DNA from 3 places in the Agarivorans sp. D1326 genome. Region 3 is predicted to be linked to each of the others. Evidence: predicted binding sites of a transcription regulator. Region 3 holds the regulator's gene; each other region holds the start of a gene.
What was found. The regulator LexA, encoded in region 3, represses DNA repair genes until DNA is damaged. The targets are predictions, from matches to a motif close to TACTGTATNNNNATACAGTA.

Region 1 (7,671 bases), on a different contig from region 3:
GTCGACATAATCAACGCGCGATATTTATCTACTTCACCCAGTACTTGTCGTTGGTGACGTGCATTAGCTTCAGCGGCCATTTCGGCTTGCATTAAGCGCTCAAACTCAGCTTCTTGGCGAGCAACTTCCGCCTGTCGCTTCCGTTCCGCTTCAGCCTTAGCGGCTTTTTCTTTGGCGATACGGGCTTCTTCTTCTTTACGCTTACGTGTTTCTTCAGCTTTGCGTGCAGCCTCTTCGGCTTTCTTAGCCGCTTCTTCTGCTTTACGTTGCTCTTCAAGCTTACGTACTCGCTCTGCTTCTGCAGCTACTGCTGCAGCTTCAGCGACTTTACGTTGTTCTTCTTTCTTTTTCCTTTCAGCTTCGGCTTTAGCCGCTTTTTGCTGCTCTAGCTTTTGTTTTTCTTGCGCCCGACGAGCTTGTTCATCGGCTTTGCGCTTCGCATCTTCTTTTTGGCGTTTTTCAAGTTCAAGTTGCTTAATGCGCTTTTCTTCGGCTAAACGTTTTTTACGCGCCTGCTCAGCTTCTTTTTCAACTCTTTCTATTCGCTGTTTTTCTTGGTCTGCTTTATCTTTTTGTTGTTGCTTAATCCGCTCAACTTGCTGGCTAACCTGATTAATATCTACTGCAGTGGCGTTGATAATTGGAGCACTAGGGGTGGGTGTTAACTTTACGCGCTCAAAATCTACCGACCACACCAGGGCTACAAATAGCACTGCATGCAACAGTATTGAAATAACGATAGATAAGCTAAAAGGCGACTTCAATGCTATTCCTATTTTAACTTTCGTCTGGCTGAGTCATTAAACCCACAGACGGTACGCCAGCACTTTGCAGCAACACCATCAGGTTAATTACTTGCTCATAGCGAACATTTTTATCACCACGCACCACCACGGGTAAATTAGGGTCTAATTGTAAATGAGCCATCACAACAGCTTGTAGATCATCTCCAGAAAGAGACTGGTTTGCAGAGCCATCATCTTCACCGGTATCGAGGAAGTACTGGCCACTTTCGGTTACCGTAGCAACTAAAGGCGGCTTACTGTCTTCTGGCATTGCTTCAGCACTGGCCTGTGGAAGATCGACCTTCACACCTTGGGTTATTAGCGGCGCTGTTACCATAAAAATAATCAGCAATACCAACATCACATCGATGTAAGGTACAACGTTAATTTCGGCAACTAAACGTCGTTTAGGACGTTGATAATGATTCACGCTAGCTCCTCTTAATTACTACCGCTGTGTGTTTGGCGATGTAAAATGCTAGAGAACTCTTCCATGAAGTTAGCGTAGCCGTGTTCAAGTTTAGCTACGCCCGTAGAAAAACGGTTAAAGGCAATAACTGCCGGAATAGCTGCAAATAAGCCCATTGCTGTCGCGATAAGTGCTTCTGCAATACCTGGAGCTACCATGTTCAAACTTGCTTGTTGAACTTCACCCAGTGCGATAAAGGCATTCATAATACCCCACACCGTACCAAATAGGCCGATATATGGGCTAATCGAACCAATGGTTGCGAGCATGGGCAACTGATTTTCTAGTGATTCAACCTCACGCGATAACGATACCCGCATGCTACGATAAGTACCATCCATTACTGCATCGGCGCTGCGACCACTGGTTTTATGTAGGCGCACATACTCGCGAAAACCAGAGTGAAAGATTTGTTCCATTCCCTGCAGGTGGTCAGCTCGGGCGTTACTCTCTTGGTAAAGCTTATTAAGATCTACACCCGACCAGAATTTTTGTTCAAAAGCGTCGCTGGCTGTTTTGGCCGCTTTTAATACGCGATTACGGTTAATAATCATGGCCCATGAATAAACAGACATACTCACTAACAACAGCATTACAAACTTAACTAATAGGCTCGCCTGCCAAAACAAGCCGATAAATGACATATCAGAGTGCACCGAGTAAATCCTCTTTTAACGTTTCAGGAATGGCCGTGGCCTTCATTGATGACAATGTGACACAAGCTACAGTAACCATTCCCTGGGCGATGACTTGTTGATCAGCATTTCTAATGGTTTGTTCAAATACCAAACTGGCTCTTTTCATTTTATTGATGGTGGTTTCTACCGAGAGCATTTGGTTGAATAAAGCAGGAAGTTTGTAATCGATATTTAGCGAACGCACAACAAAACACAAATCTTGTTTCATTAATACATCTTGATCATAGCCAAGCTCGCGCAACCATTCTGTGCGGCCTCGTTCGAAGTACTTAATATGGTTGGCGTGATAAACCACCCCGCCAGCATCGGTATCTTCGTAATAAACCCGAACAGCTAAAACCGACATTACACCTATCCCAAATATATAATTACAAATTACTATACACAGGCTAGTGCCCAAGGTTAAGACTCTAAACACTTAATTTAGATAATTGACAAAGAAAATTGGAATAACGGCTTAAAATTAAACACTTTAAGCTCATTTTTTGGCTATGCTGTCGTTATTAAACGACAGCATTTTTATCGTTTAGGAAGGTCTAAACCGAGGTGTAAATAGGCTTTATCACTGGCAATGCGCCCACGAGGAGTACGTTGCAAAAAGCCTTGTTGAATCAAGAAAGGTTCTAATACATCTTCTATGGTTTCTTTATCTTCACCTATTGCAGCTGCTAGGTTGTCTAAACCCACCGGGCCACCAGCAAAAGTTTCGGTAATGGCTTTAAGTAGCTTGGTATCCATGTAATCGAAGCCAGCACTGTCTACGCTAAGTAAATCGAGTGCTTGTGCAGCAACTTGTTGAGTGACTTTGCCATCAAATTTAACATCGGCATAATCACGAACTCGGCGTAATAAGCGATTTGCAATTCGAGGCGTTCCTCGAGAACGTTTAGCTACTTCCCACGCCCCTTCGCCATCTAAGTCTAAGTTGAGATAATGAGCACTTCGTTTAACGATATCGGATAAGTCTTTAGTATTGTAAAACTCTAGACGCTGTACGATTCCAAACCTGTCTCGCAGAGGAGAGGTTAGCATTCCTGCTCGAGTGGTTGCACCAATCAAGGTAAAAGGCGGTAAGTCCAACTTAATCGAACGCGCTGCTGGTCCTTCGCCGATCATAATATCCAGCTGATAATCTTCCATTGCTGGATATAACACTTCTTCAACTACAGCACTTAAGCGGTGAATTTCGTCGATGAATAATACGTCGCCAGGCTCTAAGTTGGTTAACAGCGCCGCTAAGTCACCGGCTTTTTCTAACACCGGGCCAGAGGTAGTTTTGATATTTACCTCTAACTCGTTAGCCACAATATTAGCCAAGGTGGTTTTACCTAAACCAGGCGGGCCGAAAATGAGCAAATGATCTAAAGCATCATCGCGACGACGAGCAGCTTCAATGAAAATTTCTAACTGCTCTACAACCGCGTCTTGACCGGTGTAATCCTCTAGCTTTTTGGGTCGAATCGCTCGATCCACACTCTCTTCTTCAGTTACTGGTGTGGCTGCTACCAAACGGTCAGCTTCAATCATCTAAATTACCTTTGTTACAGTGCCGCTTTTAAGGCTTCTCTAATCAGCTCTTCACTACTCATGCCGCTGGTCCATACTTGTTTAACCAACTTGTCGGCTTGATTACCTTTATAACCCAAAGACTCTAGTGCAGCGATTGCTTCATCTCTTGGATCTACGCTTGCTTGTAAAGGTAAATCGCCATGGCTGCTTAGGCTATCACTAATTGGCGTTTCTGGAAGTTCTACATTCCAGTTTTTCAAGCGGTCTTTCATTTCTACCAATAAACGCTCTGCGGTCTTTTTACCAATGCCCGGCACTTTCACAAGGCTTGATAGGTCTTCATGTTTAACTGCAAACACGAACTGCTCACAACTTAGACCAGATAAAATAGCTAATGCTACTTTAGGGCCAATGCCATTTACTTTTATCAACTCTCTAAACAAAGAGCGTGAAGCTTTATCATGAAAGCCATAAAGCAGTTGCGCATCTTCTCGTACGATGAAGTGAGTCAACAAGCGTACCGACTCGCCCAGCTCAGGTAGCTGATAAAAGCAATTCATAGGTAGTTGAATTTCGTAGCCTACTCCAGCCACATCAATTAAAACAAAGGGGGGGACTTTTTCTTCTAAGATACCTTTAATGGTAGCGATCACTGCATAAACTCCTAAACTAACTGCGCTTAGCTTAACTCAAAGACTGGATATATATCCAGTCTTTGAGTTAAAAGTTTACGTAGCACCAACTAAGCCCTGCTAGGTTCTCGTCTTCAGTATTAAGCCTTATTCATGTTGCAGTGATTTGTGTTTATGCACCAAGTTCCAATCGGCTAATACCGCATAAGCTGCCGGAATAATAAATAACACCATCATAGTGGACGCAATAATGCCAAATACTATCGACACCACAATTGGTTGCACAACTTGAGCTTGTAAGCTGGTTTCTAACAATAAAGGCAACAAACCCGCAGCTGTAGTTAAAGAGGTTAAAAACACTGCCCTAAAGCGCTCTTTACTTGCATTCACTACTGCTTGATAAACATCGTCGCCCTCATCTAAATGATAACGGATATACTGCACCAGCAATATTGAATCATTAGTTACAATACCCGCTAGGGAGATAAACCCTAGTATTGAGGGCATGCTTAGGTTGTGCCCCAATAAAAAATGCCCCCACAATACCCCAATTAGGGCCATAGGAATCACCGTAAGTACCACTACCGGTTCTAAGTAACTTCTGAACTGAAAACTTAAAATAGCGAACACACCAAATATGCCAATAGCGAAGCTTTTGCTTAAGGAAGCCCCTACTTTCGCGCTTTCTTTAGCTTCACCTTCAAAATCTACCCGTAAGCCTGGGAATTGTTTTTGAAGCTCAGGCAAAAAGCTTTTTTGTACTAGTTGCATCACCTCGTTGGTATTGGCGACTCGGGTATCAACATCTGCCATTACTGTCACGGTGCGTAAACTGTTAATTCGTTGAATGCGTACATAAGCGCGCTGGTATTCAATGTTTGCAATAGACGATAACGGCACTTGCTGTCCATCGGCTAACACAATTGGAAAATTCGCTAAGGCTTGCAAGCTTCCGGACTGTTGCTTGTTAAGCCTTACGTCTATTTGCATATTTTCTGGGCCAATTTGAAACTCGTCAGCAATGACTCCTTGGTATGAAGCGCGCAACTGCTCAGCAACCATTTGGCCATTCACCATAAATGACTCTGCACCACCTCGAAGAGATATAACCACTTCTTCTTTGCCAGGTCGCATATCATCTAAAATGCTATTCACACCCTGAAACTTGCCCAAATAAGCTTGTAGTTCAACAGAAGCTGATTTTAATGTATCTAGATTAGAGTGCTGCAAACGAACTTCAATCGCCCGCCCTGCCGGACCCATTGTCGGTTGAGTAAACGCCAACGCTAAAGGTAAAGCTTGCTCGCCAACTTGCTCGCGCCAAGCCGCAATAAAATCTTCGATATAACTATTGCGAACTTCTGCAGAGAGTAAATCAAGGCGCACTGTAGCTACATGCGGGCCCGACTCGCCAGCATCGGCATTAAAGTTATATTGCGCGGTTATATCGTGAATAAGCGTCTGAGGTTCGTTGTTATCTTGGGTGAACCGTTCTCCAACTTGTTGCGCTGCATTTACGATTTCAGTAACTAACGCCTCCGTTTGGCTCAAACTCGACCCAGGAGGAAGGATGATTCTTGCCTCTGCAATATCGCCATCCAACTCGGGAAAGGCGGTAAATTTAACTAGACCACTAATCACCAATGAAAAAGATAACAGCAATAAACCAAACGTTGCTCCAAGCGAAACGTAACGCCATTTAACTACATAGGCGACTGCCGGAACTAGCTTATTAAGCCGGAAGTTTTCGAAAGCATTTAAAAATTGTGCTTTAAACCCGCTAGTAGGCCGTTCAATTCCTTTGTGCTGCAAAGTATGACGAAGGTGATTAGGCAAAATTAAAAATGCTTCTACCAAACTAATGCATAGCACCAATAATAAGGCCATGGGAACCACGCTTAACACGGCCCCCATTTGACCGTCTAACCACATCAAGCTTCCCAGTACAAAAATGGTGGTGAAGAACGACGAGATAACCCCGGGTGCGGCTTTTTTAACGCCTTTTACTACTGCTTGGTCAGCACTTAATCCACGCTCTAAATGCGCGGCAATGGATTCGGCAATAACAATCGCATCATCCATCATGATACCAATGGCCATAAGCAAGCCCACTAGCGTCATGATGTTGATTGACAGTCCAAACACCGACATTAAAAACAACCCGCCCATAAAGGCTACCGGTAAGCCTGCTGCAATCCAAAATGAGTAACGCAGCGAGAAAAACAACCACATGCTTAAAAAGACCAAGATAATCCCTTGCCATCCGTTTTTGAGCATCATGTTTAAACGATCGCTCAATAGAGAAGACATATCATTGGTAAGGGTTAAGCTCACTCCTTCCGGCGTAACAAGCCGCTGGTCATCAACAAACTGCTGAACAGACTGCTTAATTCTCAAAGCATCATCTGCTTTGTTTTTGCTGATTTTAAGTACCGCTGATGGAAGGTTGTTAAAGAGGATTTTTTCTTCGTCTAACTCAAATCTATCACTAATAGTGGCAATATCACCAAGGTACACCACGCTGCCATTGTTATCTGAGGCGATCACAGTTTTAGCCAGCGCTACAGGGTCTCGTTTACGCTGGTCAAAACGAATTAACAAGTTTTTATCGGTAAGCTCAATAGTGCCGGCCGGCAAATTTATGTTTTGCTGGCTAATGGTACTAGCTACATCATTCACGCTAAGGTTTAACCTGCGCAGCGCAGTATGGTCTAGCTCAACGCGTAGCTGATGATCCGAAAATCCACTCACGCTTACCATCGCCACGCCGTAATCAACCTTTAGGATATGTTTAAGCTCTTCTGCGTAAGCTTTTAAATCAGGCCAAGATGCTGGCGCACTTATTGCGATATCGACGACTGGCTCGGCCCAATCCATTTCTTTTACTACGGGCGGTTCAATTTGCTCTGGGAAATCCTTAATTGCATTTATTTCGGTTTGAATATCAACCAGCATTCGCCCTACATCGGCATTACCATCAAGCTTTACAACTAACGAGCCAAGGCCTTCAACAGCTTCACAGCGGGTTTCTTCAATACTTGATAAACCATCAACTGCGTCTTCCATTCGCATACATAAACTTTCTTCCACTTCACTAGGTGACGCACCAGGGTACACCACCGTTGCAATAATGAAGGGATTGGTAAACTCGGGAAAGGTTTCACGCTTTAAGGTACTAAGACTAGTTAAGCCGAGAAGTATAAAACTCACCATTACAAGGTTTGCTAGAGTGGGATGGCGAATAAAATAATTAAGCATTCGTCGCGTCCTCTAATCGCAAACTCATTCCCTCTACGGCAGGGATCAGGTCATTAAGAATTAGCTTCTGTCCACTGCTAATCTCACCACTGATAGCCACTCCTTGTTCAGTTCTAAACAACACAGTAATAGGGATTATGCGAAGTTTCTCTTGATCATCCATGAGGTAAATACTGCTGCCATGCAAAGCACGTTCAGGCACCACATAGTGCTGTTGCGGATAACCCTTAATGGTTGCTTGCACATACATACCTTTAGTAAGCGGGATTTGCTGGGCTAAATCCATTTCTGCAATATTTTGTGCAACTTCTAAAAACATA
Region 2 (7,671 bases), on a different contig from region 3:
CATTAATGGTCAGCGCCGTTTAGGGGTAGCCTTAAATCGTAGCGACAGCATTGAGCAAGCCGTAGATAACGCCAAGCAAGTAGCGGCAAATGTTAAGGTGACTTACTAGTAATGACGGCAGGGTCATTTGCTTTAAATGACGAAGAATTGGCGCTTCTATTAGCGCCAAGCTCAGCCCCTGCCTCTTCAAAATTACTTCGAGTATTGTGGTTTCAACAAACGCCTATTTGTAACACCTCCCCCATTGAACACATTTCTGTCCAACAAGTTGATGAATTACAGCTGCAGCTTCAGCAATCCAATGAATTTGACGCGATTGTTTTAAACTGTGCCAAATTGAATAGTGAGCAGCTAGCTTTACTCGCTGATTTACTTGAAGAGCAATCGCAGATTTCGGTATTTTTGATAGGTGAAATGCCCGCAATGTCATTTGACTTACCCGATTTTATCTACTGCTATAGCCAGCAGGAGTTAGATGAACAGTTCGCTCATTGGGGCGACAGCATTAACCAACAGTACCAACAATGGGCTAACAATAAGTTCGTTTACTTATATAACCCTCGACCTACCGAACCATTGCGGCAACAAGTGCAAGAGTTAGGTTTTAGCTTTTGTGAGTATTGGCAGCCGCAGCAGCAAGGTATTGCTCAGCAACTCCAACAGGCTAACTTAGTGATGCTGGCAGTATATGATGATGATCCACATATCATTGATACCATAGAGCGTCTTGCGGCTATCTTGCACCGCCCTGGCTTAATACTGGTTTTTCAAGAGCAATCTAAACTGAAAAACAGCATAATTTTGCTGGCGAAGCATTACGGTTTAAATCTATATACGTCGATCACGGTTGGGCAATTCAAAACCCAAATAGGCTACTTGAGCCGTCAATTTTTCCGCTTATATCGCCACAAGTTAAATCAGCTTAGTCATGCCACTAAACATAGCCAGTATCTGATTCATGCAACGACAGACAACAGCTTAGTTGGCTACTGGGATTGGCCAACAAGCATTGAACAAGACGAGCAATTTAATGCCCCTGTTAATGCAGTATATTGGCACCACTTTAAGCAAGAGCTGAATCACCGTAATTTGACGCTAACGCAAATAGCCGATCATTACTCAGAAATGATGTTGGTGTTTAGCCCTGAGCTGCCCATGGAAAATCTAACCAGCTTAGTGCGTATTAAACAACAAAACGTACAACTAGCTTGGCAACCCAACTTAGTGGCTCAACTAATAAACAATCCCACAGTGTTGGACTTAATTGATGTGCTAGTGATTTCTTTGGATATGTGGATTTTGCTCAACGTAAATAATGACAATCGTGGATATTGGCAAACCATAAAGCAGCGCTGTTTAGAGAAACAGGTGTCGTTAGCGATATTAGGCGTGCAGCCTGAGCTTATTCAATATTGGCGGGATAAAGGATTTGATTTGTTAATTCACCGCGATGAAGCGGATTAAGTAGCCTAAGCAAATGCTTACTAGGCTACTTCGTAGTACTTAGGTGTAATAGATAATTCTTTATCAATGATGGTTTTTGCCATTCTGGCACATTTTCCACACTCAGAAGCAACGCCATTCTTTTTGCGTACATCAGCTAAGTTTTCACAGCCCTGTTGTACTGCTTCTTTAATTTGCTTATCAGTAATGCCGTGGCATAAACATACAAACATTGCTTCACCTCATCAATCACAATAAAGCAATTATATTGCGAACCATTATCATTCGCAATATCTTTTTAGGCTTATACCGGATTATCTACATCAATAAAGGTAACATCTAGGTCGTGAGTTTCTGCCAACCACTCCCCTAGTGCCTGCGCGCCATAACGTTCGGTAGCGTGGTGGCCAGCGGCAAAGTAATCAATGCCCATCTCACGCGCAGTGTGTACGGTGTTTTCAGAGATTTCGCCACTAATAAATGCATCTAAGCCCTGCTCAGCTGCCAAACCAAGGTAGGATTGACCACCACCAGTGCAAATACCTACTTTTTGAATGCTATGGCCATTAGCGATATGTAAAGGTTTACGCTGCAGCACCTGCTCGATACGTTTGGCAAACTCTTCACCGGAAAGTGGCTCTTCTAACTTACCTACCATGGCTACACTACGCGGATCCCACGCTTCCAGACCTCGCTTCAAAGTAATGCCAAGGCGCTTAGCGAGCTGTGCATTATTACCAAGTTCAGGATGTACATCTAAGGGTAAGTGATAGCCATAAAGGTTAATATCGTGGTTTAACAGCGCTTGCAGGCGACGACGCTTCATACCGGTAACCACTGCCGCTTCGTTTTTCCAAAAGAAGCCGTGATGAACCAAGATAGCGTCGGCTTTATGCTCAATAGCTTGGTCAATTAAGGCTTGGCAAGCTGTAACACCAGTAACAACTCGCTTAACCTCTGCACGACCTTCTACTTGTAAGCCATTGGGACAGTAGTCTTTAAACTTAAAGCTTTCTAAGTGCTGGTTTAATATGTTTTCTAATCGGGTATTTTTCATTACATTAACTCACAATGGTTTGGCACATTGTAAGTAGCAGACCCAGCTTTAAACAAGCCTTATAGATTAGAACAAAACAAACTGGTTAATTTTGTCAGCTTGCTGCATCCAACTTGGACGATCATTGCGCTTAATCCACTGGCGGTGCAATGCGCTATAGAAAGGCGCTCTTAGGCCGGCAAGGGCAACAAAAGGGAAAGAAACCAAACCCACTAAAAATAGTGCGATACGACGAACGATGATAATGCTGGTAGAAAATTGCTTACTCATTTCGAACACCTCAACTGGTTAGACCACTAAATAGTAGCTAACATTTGGTAATAAAACTACAAAAACCGGTAAAACAGTCGAAATAAAAAGCAAAATCTTTAAATAAGTGTAAATTAGTAACAAAAAAGCAACATTTGTGAATAAAAAAGCATGGGAAAATGATCTGCACTGGTGTTTAAACGCGCCTGCTTTGCTGCCTCATGCCCTGCCTTTTATGGTTGACTCTACCTGGCAACAACAGTGGCAATGGACGCTTAAGGAGCATTTACCCCATATAGCTGAGCCACAGGCTAACTCTCGCTTAGGTTTATATTTTGAGCAATTGTGGCGGGGCTTAATTGGAGCACACCCAGAATGGCAGTTACTCGCCGATAATGTCGCTGTGCAACAACATGGGCGTACCCAAGGCGCTATCGATTTTTTGCTGGTAAACCATCAGCAGCAACAAATAGAGCACTGGGAGCTAGCGGTGAAGTTTTACCTAGCACGCAATGCTTCACCTTGCGCTTCTGATTACTTGGGGCCCAATCAACAAGACAGACTAAGCAATAAGCTCAGTAAATTACTGCTCAAGCAAATCCCTTTAGGTAAACACCCACAAATCCAAGCATTAGCCCAAAACTATGCTAACTACTCTTTTAAACAGCGCATTGTGTTGCCCGGGTATTTGTTTAAATTGGGCAATGATAGCCTCCCCACTCCACAAAATTTGCATTGGTATAGCCTAACTCAATGGCAGGCAATGCAAGCTCAAGGGTGGTATATATTAGCTAAGCAGCAATGGCTTAGCCCTAACGCTTATCCACTAAGCAAAGCAGGTAATGTAGTAGATGTTTCACGAGGCCCTGTACAACTTTACTTACCAGAGCAAGCTAAGCAGCAGGAAAAGCGTATCTTTGTTTGCCCTGATGATTGGCTCACCAGGGCAAACAATATTAAGAGCTAGTTTTACTGTTCTTCAGATGAATACTCTCGCATCATCTCTTCAACGGTTTCAACCATATGTTTACTGCCACAAAAGAAGGGAACCCGCTGATGCAGCTCTTCTGGTTCAATATCCATAATACGAGTAAAGCCATCACTGGCCTTGCCCCCTGCCTGCTCAATCAAAAAGGCCATCGGATTACATTCATACAATAAACGTAACTTCCCTTTAGGTGCAGAGGCCGTTGAGGGGTAGATGTAAATTCCGCCTTTTAGCAAGTTGCGGTGAAAATCAGACACTAAAGATCCAATGTAACGCGAGGTATAAGGTCGATTGGTTTCTGGTTCAATTTCTTGGCAGTACTTTAAGTACTTCTTAACCCCAGTTGGAAACTTAAGGTAATTACCTTCATTGATTGAGTAAATTACCCCGTCATCAGGAATGGTCATATTCTCATGAGAAAGGTAAAACACCCCTAACGATGGATCACAGGTAAAACCATGTACCCCATGACCAGTGGTATATACCAGCATCGTCGATGAACCATATACCACATATCCTGCAGCAACTTGGCGATGACCCGGTTGCAAAAAGTCCTCTAATACTGCTGGCGCACCACAAGGGCTGATACGCTTATAAATTGAGAAAATGGTCCCAACCGACACATTTACGTCAATATTTGAGGAACCGTCTAAAGGATCCATTAGCACAACGTATTTACTGTCGATAGAACGAGCACTGTCAAAACTAACAAACTCATCTTCTTCTTCTGAGGCTACGCCACATACCTCACCACGCGCTTCAAGCGCAGCTTTAAATTTCTCGTTCGCATATAAATCTAATTTTTGTTGCACTTCTCCTTGCACATTTTCTACGCCAGTAGCGCCGATAATATCAACTAACCCTGCTTTGTTGATCTCACGGTTAACTACTTTAGCGGCTAAACGAATAGCCCCTAATAGCTGAGTAAGCTCCCCTGTGGCATCGGGAAACTGGTGTTGTTTTTCTATTATGTATTCACCAAGAGTTATCATTTTAATCCCTATTTATTAGCACGCTTCCTATGAAAACCTTTTCAGTCTTCAATGTTATTTTGCAAGTATTTACGAAAAATTACTAGCACATCAGTTTAATTGTCATACATATAAAGCAAAAAAACATTTGCAAAATCTCCAAACAAAGAATACTGTATATCCATACACTGTATAAAAAAACAGTTAAACTTCGACATTGACTTAGAGCATGGAGCGAACAATGGCACAACAAATTGAACAACTGCTACAAAGCAACAAGGTATGGCAAGGCAGCCAATGGCAACACAGTCATCTTGACGTTCATTCAAGTGGCTTTGCACAACTCGACCAACAACTACCTAACCATGGTTGGCCACAGGGCGGCATCACCGAGGTGCTGTACGAAAAACATGGCATTGGCGAGTTACAATTATTGCTTCCTGCTCTAGCTAAGCTTAGTCAACAATCGCGCTGGATTATTTGGGTTGCACCGCCATTTATGCCTAATGCCCCTGCACTACAACAGCACGGCGTAGATATTAGTAAAGTCATTGTTATTCGACCTGAGCAGTGTAGCGATGCCCTGTGGACCATTGAGCAAGCATTAAAAAGTGGCTCTTGTAGCGCAGTATTAGGCTGGTTAGACGGCTTAGATTTAAAAGCCAGCCGCCGCTTGCAGTTAGCAGCAGAACAAGGAGATTGCTTAAGTTATTTATTTAGACCGCTACAGCAACAACAGCAAAGCTCTAGCGCCAGCGTAAGAATGGCCTTGCACCCTAGCAAGTCACCAGAACACATTAACTACCATCTGCTAAAACGTCGTGGCGGCGCCCCGCTCTATGAGCAACACATTCCACGACTTAATTAATGCCGATGCCTTTTATGCAAGTGCAACATGTATTGGATTTACCTTGATTTTCCCCAGCTCGCGTTGGACCTACTACAACGCGAGCACCCCAGCCAACAAGCCTTGGCAATACACCACAACAAGCAAATTATTCAGTTAAACCAAGTTGCACATAATTTGGGGGTGTATTTAGGCTGCTCACTCAATACGGCTTATCAGCTAGCACCTCAGCTCTGCTTATACCAACAAAGCGATTTATCTTGCGATGCTTACTTTATGGGTTTAGCTCAACAGGCTTTGCACTATTGCGCTCAAGTCGCTACTCATCCCGACAATGGCTTATATATAAGTGGTGCCGGTATGCATACCATTTACCCTAAACCAGAGCAGCATATATCTAAGTTGGTACAACACTATCAGCAACAACAGCTTAGCTTTCGTATTGCCCATGCCCATAGCGCGATAGCTGCCCGCTGGTTAGCTCGCTCACAAGATATCAAGCAAGCAGGATCGGGAATTACTCAGCTAGCCGATTTACCACTGAACTTTAGTGACTTACCCTCTCACCAAATCACGGCTTTACAAGCGATGGGCTTATATACCATTAAACAACTTAATGGTTTGCCTCGGCCAGAGCTGCGTAAACGTTTAGGCGAAGACAGCCTAGCGTTACTCGATCAAGCTAATGGGCGATTAACGACTCCACTGCGCTTCATCACAGCACAAGCCCATTACCAACAACGTTTTCCTTTGTTAGCCGAAACCAACACAATTCAAGGTTTAATGTTTTCACTGAAACAGGCTTGCCAACATTTTCAGCAGTGGTTAAGACAACACCAGCTTTGCAGCAATATATTGGTACTGCATTTAAACTTTAGAGATAAACCCAGCGAACAAATTATCTTAAAAAGTGCTCGTTTATTACAAACCAGCCAAGATTGGCTAGCACTATTTCGTTTAAAGTTGGAATCTACTCGCCTAGCAGCTGCGGTGATTGAATTTAGCTTAGATTGCCAAGCTCTTTATCCCCTTGGTCACCAAATCACCGGTTTGTTTGAACAACAGCAACCCATTGGTGATAGCTTGCTGTTTGACCAATTAAGTGTGCGCTTGGGCGAGCAAGCAATTAGCCGCTTAAGCTGCCAAGCAGATTTTCGCCCCGAATTTGCCAGCCAATACCAGCCTTTGTCTCAGCATGAGACACTTAATTACCCTAAACAGTTTACTCGCCCCTGCTGGTTACTGCCGCAGCTAAAACCCATCAATATTGAACATTACACCCTACTCTCTGAGCCCGAACGCATCGCTAGCGGGTGGTGGGATGAACAAAGCATTAACCGAGATTACTACATGGCGCAAAGTCCCAATCAAGGCCTGGCTTGGGTATGCCAAGAAAAACAACAGTGGTACCTGCACGGCTGGTTTGCCTAATGAATAACACTCTTTTTGCCGAGCTTAATGCCCAGAGTAACTTTAGTTTTTTATACGGCGCTTCACACCCAGAAGAAATGGTAGAGCAAGCTCAACGTTACGGCTATCAAGCCATTGCCATTACTGATGAATGCTCATTAAGTGGAGTTGTTCGAGCCCACCAAGCCGCCGAACCATTGGCCATTAAGCTTATTGTAGGTAGCCAGTTCACCACCGATGAACAATGCCAATTGGTGGTTCTGGCTAAAAATCTTAAAGGTTATCAGCAACTTTGTCGCTTTATTACCCAAGCAAGAAAGCACAGTAAAAAAGGCAGTTATCAAGTCACACTACAACAATTTGATCAACGACTTAACCAATGCTTACTCTTGGTTAAAGCCACTCCTGCCCTACAAGCAATACACCTTAAGCAACTACAGCAACAATTGTCTCAAAGACTCTATTTACTGTTACATAACGACTTATCTCAACCCACTAAAGTGCTAAACAGTTACAGGCAATTAGCCAAACAACACGCAATGCCCTGCCTTGCATCCATTAACCCACGCATGCACTTGGCTAATAGAAAGCGCTTAGCCGACATTCTTGATGCCATTCGCCAACACAGCACAGTGCAGCAAGCCGGTTTTTTATTAAGCAGTAATGCCGAACGTCGCCTATTACAGTGGCCTCATTTGCAACAGCG
Region 3 (7,671 bases):
CCACTCCAGCAAGACCAATTTTCAAGGCGGGAGAATCGTAGCTTAGCTGAGTGCGCGGAATTAGCAGCTGCGCAAACTTGGCGCCTGAGCTTTCATGGGTCATAACATTTACAAAGCTGGGCGACCAATCAGGGCCAAGCCAATGTCGGCAAAACTGCATTACCAGCGCAACTCTGAACCATTCGTTAACGACACTACCTGGAAAACTGGGTTTCATCTCACTTCGGTTGCAAAGGCACCACTCTTCACCCGCCTTCTCTAGCCAATAGGTGTTTTGTCGGCTAAACAGGTGCTCGTTGCTCATAAATGATTCTAGGACTTGTTTGAGTTCAAAATCTTTCCCAATGAAACCCTCTTTGCCGTCAATGTAAATTTGAGCGGCGTATTTACCCGCAGCTAGGGGCATATCGTCGGCGCATCTCGCTGCCATTTCATGAAGAAACAAGGAGACGTTCTTCATCGGTAACCATTTCTCAGTACTTGAGTAAGCAGTGGGCAGACCTTGTTCTCTGGCCTTTGACTTCCAGGCGATTCCCTTAGATTCGAAATAGGGGATATAAAACAGCATTGTTTGGCTTGAGGTGAGTAGCAGTGCTCTGGATGTTTTGCGCATGGAGTTCGAGTGAGACCGTTTCCGTCAGTAACTAAGGAGTGAAAAGTCACGGGTTCAATATACAATAATGTGTACTAGCTCAGACCTGATCTGACAGTTACCCAATTTTGAATCGGTGTCTGTCAGTTTAGATTTGAGCTAAGTTCTTCTCAGCCCAAACCGATTTTCCATCGAGTAAAGTTTCCAGTGGTGTTCTACCACAGCATATTGTAACGGTCAAATCATCTTTACCACTTCCATGATTGATAGCGACCTCAACCAAAGTGAATACTGTGTAGGTGACTTTTATAATATGCAAAATAAGACCTTAAAAGTATGAACCTTTGATACCCAAACTGACAAAGAGACAACCTTGAATTGTCTCTTTGTTGTTTTCAGCCCTGCAAAGGCATATTTTCTTATCCCACCTAACCCTGACAACGCTTATTTACATAAACACTCTAACTCACTTTTGTCCAATAGCGAGTTAGCTCTACTCTTCGTATCTTTCTTTTATCCTTAATTCTATCTATTTGTGATTGGTGTCACAAAATATCGGGTGTAGTTTCAAAGTAGCGGAAAGAATTCCAATGAAACTGAAACCTACAATAAGTCACTGATTTAGATAAATCCTTGCTTCATTGCTCATGCTGTATATACTAACAGTGTGCTGTATAAACTTACAGGTAGATTATGAAGCCTTTAACACCCCGTCAAACAGAAGTATTTGAATTAATTCGTCGTCATATTTCCGAAACGGGTATGCCGCCAACCCGTGCAGAGATCGCTAAAGAATTAGGTTTTCGTTCTGCTAATGCGGCAGAAGAGCACCTACGAGCTCTTGCTAAGAAAGGTGCTATTGAGATGATCCCTGGTGCTTCGCGTGGTATTCGCATTAGTGAAGAGTATTTGCCAGCCAGCGCTAATGAGCCAGTAGCCGAAGACTTAGAACCCGGTTTACCTTTAATTGGCCAAGTAGCTGCAGGCGAGCCTATTTTGGCGCAGGAGCATGTAGAGTCGCACTATGCGGTAGATGCTAACTTGTTTAACCCTCATGCCGATTATTTACTGCGGGTGCAGGGAATGAGTATGAAAGACATCGGCATTATGGATGGTGACTTGTTAGCGGTGCACAAAACCAATGACGTTCTTAATGGGCAAGTGGTGGTGGCACGTTTAGAAGACGATGTTACGGTTAAGCGTTTTGAGCGCGACGGTAAAATGGTTTACTTGCACCCAGAGAATGAAGAGCTCTCAACTATTGAAGTTGATTTAGAGTATCAAAGCATCGAAATTGAAGGCTTAGCGGTAGGTATTATTCGCACTGCCGATTGGATGTAAGCCTTACATAGCAATAAGTTCCGCCCTTTTTAAGCCCAAATCAGCCCGATTTGGGCTTTTGTCGTTAGCATCACATCTTTTGTGTTTATCCATAAAAATCTCAACAATATATTTACATTTCTTTAACTTAGGGGTTAATTTATAAGCAGTAGCTTGTATTTAGCTGTTGCTGTCTACTACTTTTGGGGTGGGGGATTTCCCTTTTTCTGCAGCTACTTTCCTAGTTTGGAGAGTTGTTGTCGTTGGCTACTAGCAAAGGAGAGCGCTGTGGGCCGATGGATTCAGCTAATAATGCTGACATTCTTTTCGTCGCAAGTATTTGCGCAAGAAATGTCATTCAACTTACGTCCGGGTGTTACCGCCATTAGTGAGCAGGTTTATGGCCTGCACATGACAATTTTTTATATTTGTTGTGCTATTGGGGTGCTGGTGTTTGGCGCCATGTTCTGGGCTATTTTTCATCATCGCAAGTCTAAAGGGGCCAAGCCGGCTCAATTTCATGAAAGTACCAAAGTAGAAATTATTTGGACCATCGTTCCTTTCATTATTTTGATTGGGATGGCGATTCCTGCCACTAAAACCCTGTTGGCCATGGAAGATCCTTCCGATGCCGATATCACCATTCAAGTAACCGGGTCCCAATGGAAGTGGCATTACAAATACTTCGACCGCGAACTGGAATTCTACAGTGTGCTGGCTTCTGATATGGATGAAGTTAACGGCAAGCTGGAAAAACGCAAAAACTACTTGCTTGAGGTAGACCGTCCGCTGGTATTGCCTATCGATAAAAAAGTACGCTTTTTGATGACTTCGGAAGATGTTATCCACTCCTGGTGGGTACCGGATTTTGCAGTTAAAAAAGACGCCAACCCTGGCTTTATTAATGAGGCTTGGACCATCATTGATAAACCCGGCATTTACCGCGGCCAGTGTGCTGAGTTATGTGGTAAGGACCACGGCTTTATGCCGATTGTGGTTATCGCTAAAACGCAGGCTGATTACGATGTTTGGTTAGCCGAGGAAGAAGCTGCTTATCAAGCCAAGCAAGCCCAAGAGTTAGAGCTGGTTGCTATGACTATGGAGCAAGACGAACTGATGTCGCTGGGCAAAAAAGTCTACGACAAAAGCTGTGCAGCTTGCCACCAAGTTAACGGTGAAGGCTTACCAGGTGTGTTCCCTGGCTTGAAAGACAGCCCAATCGCTATTGGTGATGTGGGCAAACATATTGAAGTAGTTGTGAATGGTGTACCGGGCACTGCGATGCAAGCCTTTGGTAAACAGCTAGGTTTGAAAGAGCTGGCTGCCGTAATTACTTACGAGCGTAACGCTTGGGGTAATGATACCGGTGATTTAGTGCAGGCCAAGGATGTTGTGGCCGTGCAAAACGCAGCGCAGTAGGGAGAGAGATAATGAGCACGATTAGTGACGTTCATGCTGACCATGATGAGCACCATCACGGTGCCCCGCGCGGTTTAATGCGTTGGGTATTAACCACTAACCACAAAGACATTGGCTCAATGTATTTGTGGTTTAGTTTTGCCATGTTTATTACCGGTGGCGCGATGGCGATGGTGATCCGCGCCGAGCTGTTCCAACCAGGTTTACAGTTAGTTGAACCTAACTTTTTCAACCAAATGACCACTATGCACGGCTTAATTATGGTGTTTGGTGCAGTAATGCCGGCCTTTACCGGTTTGGCTAACTGGCTGATTCCGATGATGATTGGCGCGCCAGATATGGCCTTGCCACGCATGAATAACTGGAGCTTTTGGATTTTACCTTTTGCTTTCACCATGCTGTTAGCCTCGTTGTTTATGGAAGGTGGTGGCCCTAACTTTGGTTGGACTTTCTACGCGCCGCTTTCTACTAACTACAGCCCAGACAGTACCGCTTTGTTTGTATTTTCGGTGCATATTATGGGGATTAGTTCGATTATGGGGGCGATCAATGTGATTGTAACCATTATGAACTTACGTGCACCCGGCATGACTTACATGAAGTTGCCGCTATTTGTGTGGACTTGGTTTATTACCGCATTTTTGTTGATTGCTGTGATGCCGGTATTAGCAGGTGCAGTGACCATGGTGCTTACAGATAAGTATTTTGGCACGTCGTTTTTTGATGCCGCTGGTGGAGGAGACCCAGTACTGTTCCAGCACATATTCTGGTTCTTTGGCCACCCCGAAGTTTACATTATGATTTTGCCGTCTTTCGGCATTATCTCGGCGATTGTTCCTGCCTTCTCTCGTAAAAGATTGTTTGGTTATGCCTCGATGGTTTACGCCACTGCATCTATTGCTGGTTTAAGCTTCATTGTGTGGGCGCACCATATGTTTACTACTGGTATGCCTGTGGCAGCTGAGTTGTTCTTCATGTTTTGTACCATGCTGATCTCGGTACCTACAGGGGTGAAGGTATTTAACTGGGTGGCCACCATGTGGCGCGGCTCAATGACCTTTGAAACGCCGATGTTATTCGCACTGGCCTTTATTGTGCTTTTCACCATCGGTGGTTTCTCGGGATTGATGTTGGCGATTACGCCGGTGGATTTCCAATATCACGACACTTATTTTGTGGTGGCGCACTTCCATTATGTACTGGTAACTGGCGCGGTATTCTCGATTATGGCCGCTGCTTATTATTGGCTACCTAAGTGGACCGGTAATATGTACGACGAAGGCCTGGGCCGGTTACATTTCTGGTGTTCGCTTATCTCGGTAAATGTGTTGTTCTTCCCTATGCACTTTTTAGGCTTAGGTGGCATGCCACGGCGTATTCCAGACTATGCGTTGCAGTTTGCCGATGTTAACGCCATTGTGAGTATTGGTGGCTTTGCCTTTGGTTTGTCGCAGTTCATCTTCTTGTACATGGTGATTAAGTGTATTCGTAGCGGTGAACCTGCTCCGGCTAAACCTTGGGAAGGCGCAGAGGGCTTAGAATGGGATGCATTGCCATCGCCAGCGCCTTACCACAGTTTCTCTACACCGCCGGAGATTAAATAATATGCTTGGCCATGGCCGTTTAGTCACAAAGCTGCTGCTTGTAGTAGTGGCTATGTTCGGCTTTGGTTACGCCTTGGTGCCGCTGTATGACGTATTTTGTCAGGTTACCGGCATTAACGGCAAAACAGCTACAGAAGCCAGCGAACTAAGCCTTGTTACTGACCAACAGCGCAGCGTAACCGTGGAGTTTATTAGCTATGTACCGCAAGGGCTAAATTGGAAGTTTGGTCCTAAGGTTAACCAAGTAAAAGTCCATCCAGGTGAGACACTACAGATTGATTTTAGTGCTAGTAACCTTACTCCCAAACGTGGCACGGTGCAGGCGGTTCCTTCGGTTAGCCCTGGTTTGGCGGCCAATCATCTTAAAAAAGTCAGCTGTTTTTGTTTTGAGCAGCAAACCTTAGCTCCGGGTCAACAGCAAGACATGCCATTGTTCTTCTATGTAGATCCAGAGTTACCTAAAGATATAAATACCTTAACTTTGGCTTACACCTTATTTGCCGTAGAGGGCGAGCCGATTGAATCTGAAACTGCACAAGTAAGTGCCGATGGAGAGGTGAGCAATGACGCAGCCTTATGAGAAGTATTACGTTCCTGCGCAAAGTATATGGCCAATTGTTGGCGCGGTTGGTTTATTCCTAATCGCCATGGGCGCTGGTTTTTCTGTTCAACAAATGGGCAGTGAGCAAAGCTACGGCCTTTGGATATTGTCATGTGGCTTTGTGGTAATTGTTACCATGATGTTTGGTTGGTTTGGCAATGTTATCCAAGAGAGTATGGATGGCTTATATAGTGCCCAAATGGACCGCTCTTTTCGCCAAGGCATGAGTTGGTTCATTTTCTCCGAGGTAATGTTCTTTGGTGCATTTTTCGGAGCGTTATTCTACGCCAGAATGATTGCTGTGCCTTGGTTGGGCGGTGCTGGTAATAATGAAATGACTGGCGCTGTGTTATGGCCTGAGTTTACTGCCATGTGGCCGCTAGTTGAAACGCCCGGCGGTACAACAACCCAAGCGATGGGCTGGTTCGGCTTGCCACTGTTGAATACTGTAATACTGGTGATTTCGTCAGTGACTTTGCACTTTGCTCATGTGAGTTTAGAAAAAGATAAACGTGGGCCACTTAAAATGTGGTTAGCCATTACCTTGGTGCTAGGTTTTGCTTTCTTATTTTTTCAAATTGAAGAATACATTCATGCATATCAGGAATTAGGCTTGCGCCTTGATTCAGGCATTTATGGCAATACCTTTTTCTTACTCACGGGTTTTCACGGCTTACACGTTACTTTAGGCGCTATCATGCTTACGGTGATGTTTTTGAGGGTACTAAAAGGCCACTTTACCGGTAAGAGTCACTTTGCATTTATGGCATCGAGTTGGTATTGGCACTTTGTAGATGTGGTGTGGTTGTGTCTGTTTATTTTTGTCTATGTGCTTTAGTAAGGGCGAGGGTTGGGCTGAATAATGCCCAACGCCATGGCGAGTAAAACCAATAGGATAACCAACACGCTAAAAATTAAGCGTTTACCCAAGTAATGGGTCATTGGTTTTTCTCCGCCCTTTAGCATTACCCGTAAAGCAAACAGCATGTTCACCACCACAAACAGGATTAACGCGGTAATTAGCAGTTTTATGACCATAACTAAGCTCTCTCAACAGGCTGATAAAAAAACAGTTTCTTACCGCTTGATACTGTTTGTAGTGCTTATGGTTGCGCTGATAGGGCTAATGGTCAAGCTTTCCTTGTGGCAATGGCAACGCAGTGAACAAAAACAGCAGTTATTAGATCAATACCAGCAGCAATCGCAGCTCGAAACCAGTTTAGAACAGGCCCTTGCTTCGGGCGTACAGCCGTTTCAATTAGTTACGTTAAGTGACATCGCAAGCACGGATAAGTTTTTGTGGTTAGATAATAAAGTAAATGAAGGAGTAGTGGGGTACGACGCCTATACCTTAGCAGATACCCCTCAAGGCAATGTACTAGTGCGTCTTGCTTGGCAGCCCGCTGGAACAGATCGGCGTTTGCTACCAGATGTCATGAGTGCTCAAGAGCTACCTTCGCGCTATCGATTAAGAGAAATAAGCTTGCCAGTGGTACTTAATCAGCAGCACTGGTTAGAAGAGCTGCCGCAGGGATTGCGGGTTCAGCAAATCAATATTGCGGCTTTGTCCGATTATTGGAATCTTGAACTATTGCCTTTTGTGCTAGATAGCCAACTTGAGCATAGTTCTGAACAGTTAGTGTCAATATCGCCGCAAAAGCACCAAGGTTATGCGCTGCAATGGTTGTTAATGGCCTTAGTTGCCGCAGGCTTAACCGTTTATTTTTGTGTGCAAAATAGAAACAAGGAAGGTTTATGAGAAGTCACCAAAAAACCATGTTGTTACTTGCTTCGGTATTTTTAGTACCGCTTATTTTGGCTTGGGTAGTACTTAAAATGGGTTGGTATGAACCGGGTGCACTCAGTCATGGGGAGTGGATGGAGCCGCCAAGACAGTTGGAAAACTATCCCATAGGTAAGTGGTCGATTGCTCAGGTTATTGATGGCGACTGCTCGCAAGCTTGTTTGCAACAGCTTGGCAAACTCAATAATGCTTGGTTAGCTTTGGGCATCGCCAAACAGCAAACTCAAAAAGTTGCCCTTACTTCCGGCGAACAGCTCAATCAAATAAACGATGGCCTTGAGCAAATGAGGTTGGGACAAGCTAATCAACAACTGGCCGATTACGATCAACA

Region 1: the regulator LexA is predicted to act here: its motif matches at 4,156-4,175, upstream of ruvA (Holliday junction branch migration protein RuvA).
Region 2: the regulator LexA is predicted to act here: its motif matches at 4,880-4,899, upstream of imuA (translesion DNA synthesis-associated protein ImuA).

The regions. Positions count from the first base shown of each region.
Region 1 covers NZ_JBTWEN010000002.1:139,628-147,298, forward strand. The annotation lists gene tolA (cell envelope integrity protein TolA) at 1-764, opposite strand, end outside; gene tolR (protein TolR) at 778-1,215, opposite strand; gene tolQ (protein TolQ) at 1,227-1,910, opposite strand; gene ybgC (tol-pal system-associated acyl-CoA thioesterase) at 1,900-2,298, opposite strand; gene ruvB (Holliday junction branch migration DNA helicase RuvB) at 2,472-3,479, opposite strand; gene ruvA (Holliday junction branch migration protein RuvA) at 3,494-4,114, opposite strand; gene ACYFDN_RS04525 (efflux RND transporter permease subunit) at 4,241-7,351, opposite strand; gene ACYFDN_RS04530 (efflux RND transporter periplasmic adaptor subunit) at 7,344-7,671, opposite strand, start outside.
Region 2 covers NZ_JBTWEN010000001.1:190,985-198,655, forward strand. The annotation lists gene purT (formate-dependent phosphoribosylglycinamide formyltransferase) at 1-109, shown strand, start outside; gene ACYFDN_RS00825 (hypothetical protein) at 112-1,464, shown strand; gene ACYFDN_RS00830 (bacterioferritin-associated ferredoxin) at 1,485-1,676, opposite strand; gene ACYFDN_RS00835 (Nif3-like dinuclear metal center hexameric protein) at 1,748-2,500, opposite strand; gene ACYFDN_RS00840 (DUF2517 family protein) at 2,567-2,770, opposite strand; gene ACYFDN_RS00845 (DUF1853 family protein) at 2,907-3,716, shown strand; gene fbp (class 1 fructose-bisphosphatase) at 3,719-4,729, opposite strand; gene imuA (translesion DNA synthesis-associated protein ImuA) at 4,950-5,576, shown strand; gene ACYFDN_RS00860 (Y-family DNA polymerase) at 5,604-6,986, shown strand; gene ACYFDN_RS00865 (error-prone DNA polymerase) at 6,986-7,671, shown strand, end outside.
Region 3 covers NZ_JBTWEN010000012.1:82,541-90,211, forward strand. The annotation lists gene ACYFDN_RS19035 (helix-turn-helix domain-containing protein) at 1-460, opposite strand, end outside; gene lexA (transcriptional repressor LexA) at 1,286-1,933, shown strand; gene coxB (cytochrome c oxidase subunit II) at 2,225-3,331, shown strand; gene ctaD (cytochrome c oxidase subunit I) at 3,343-4,935, shown strand; gene ACYFDN_RS19055 (cytochrome c oxidase assembly protein) at 4,937-5,515, shown strand; gene ACYFDN_RS19060 (cytochrome c oxidase subunit 3) at 5,499-6,374, shown strand; gene ACYFDN_RS19065 (DUF2909 family protein) at 6,371-6,574, opposite strand; gene ACYFDN_RS19070 (SURF1 family protein) at 6,567-7,295, shown strand; gene ACYFDN_RS19075 (hypothetical protein) at 7,292-7,671, shown strand, end outside.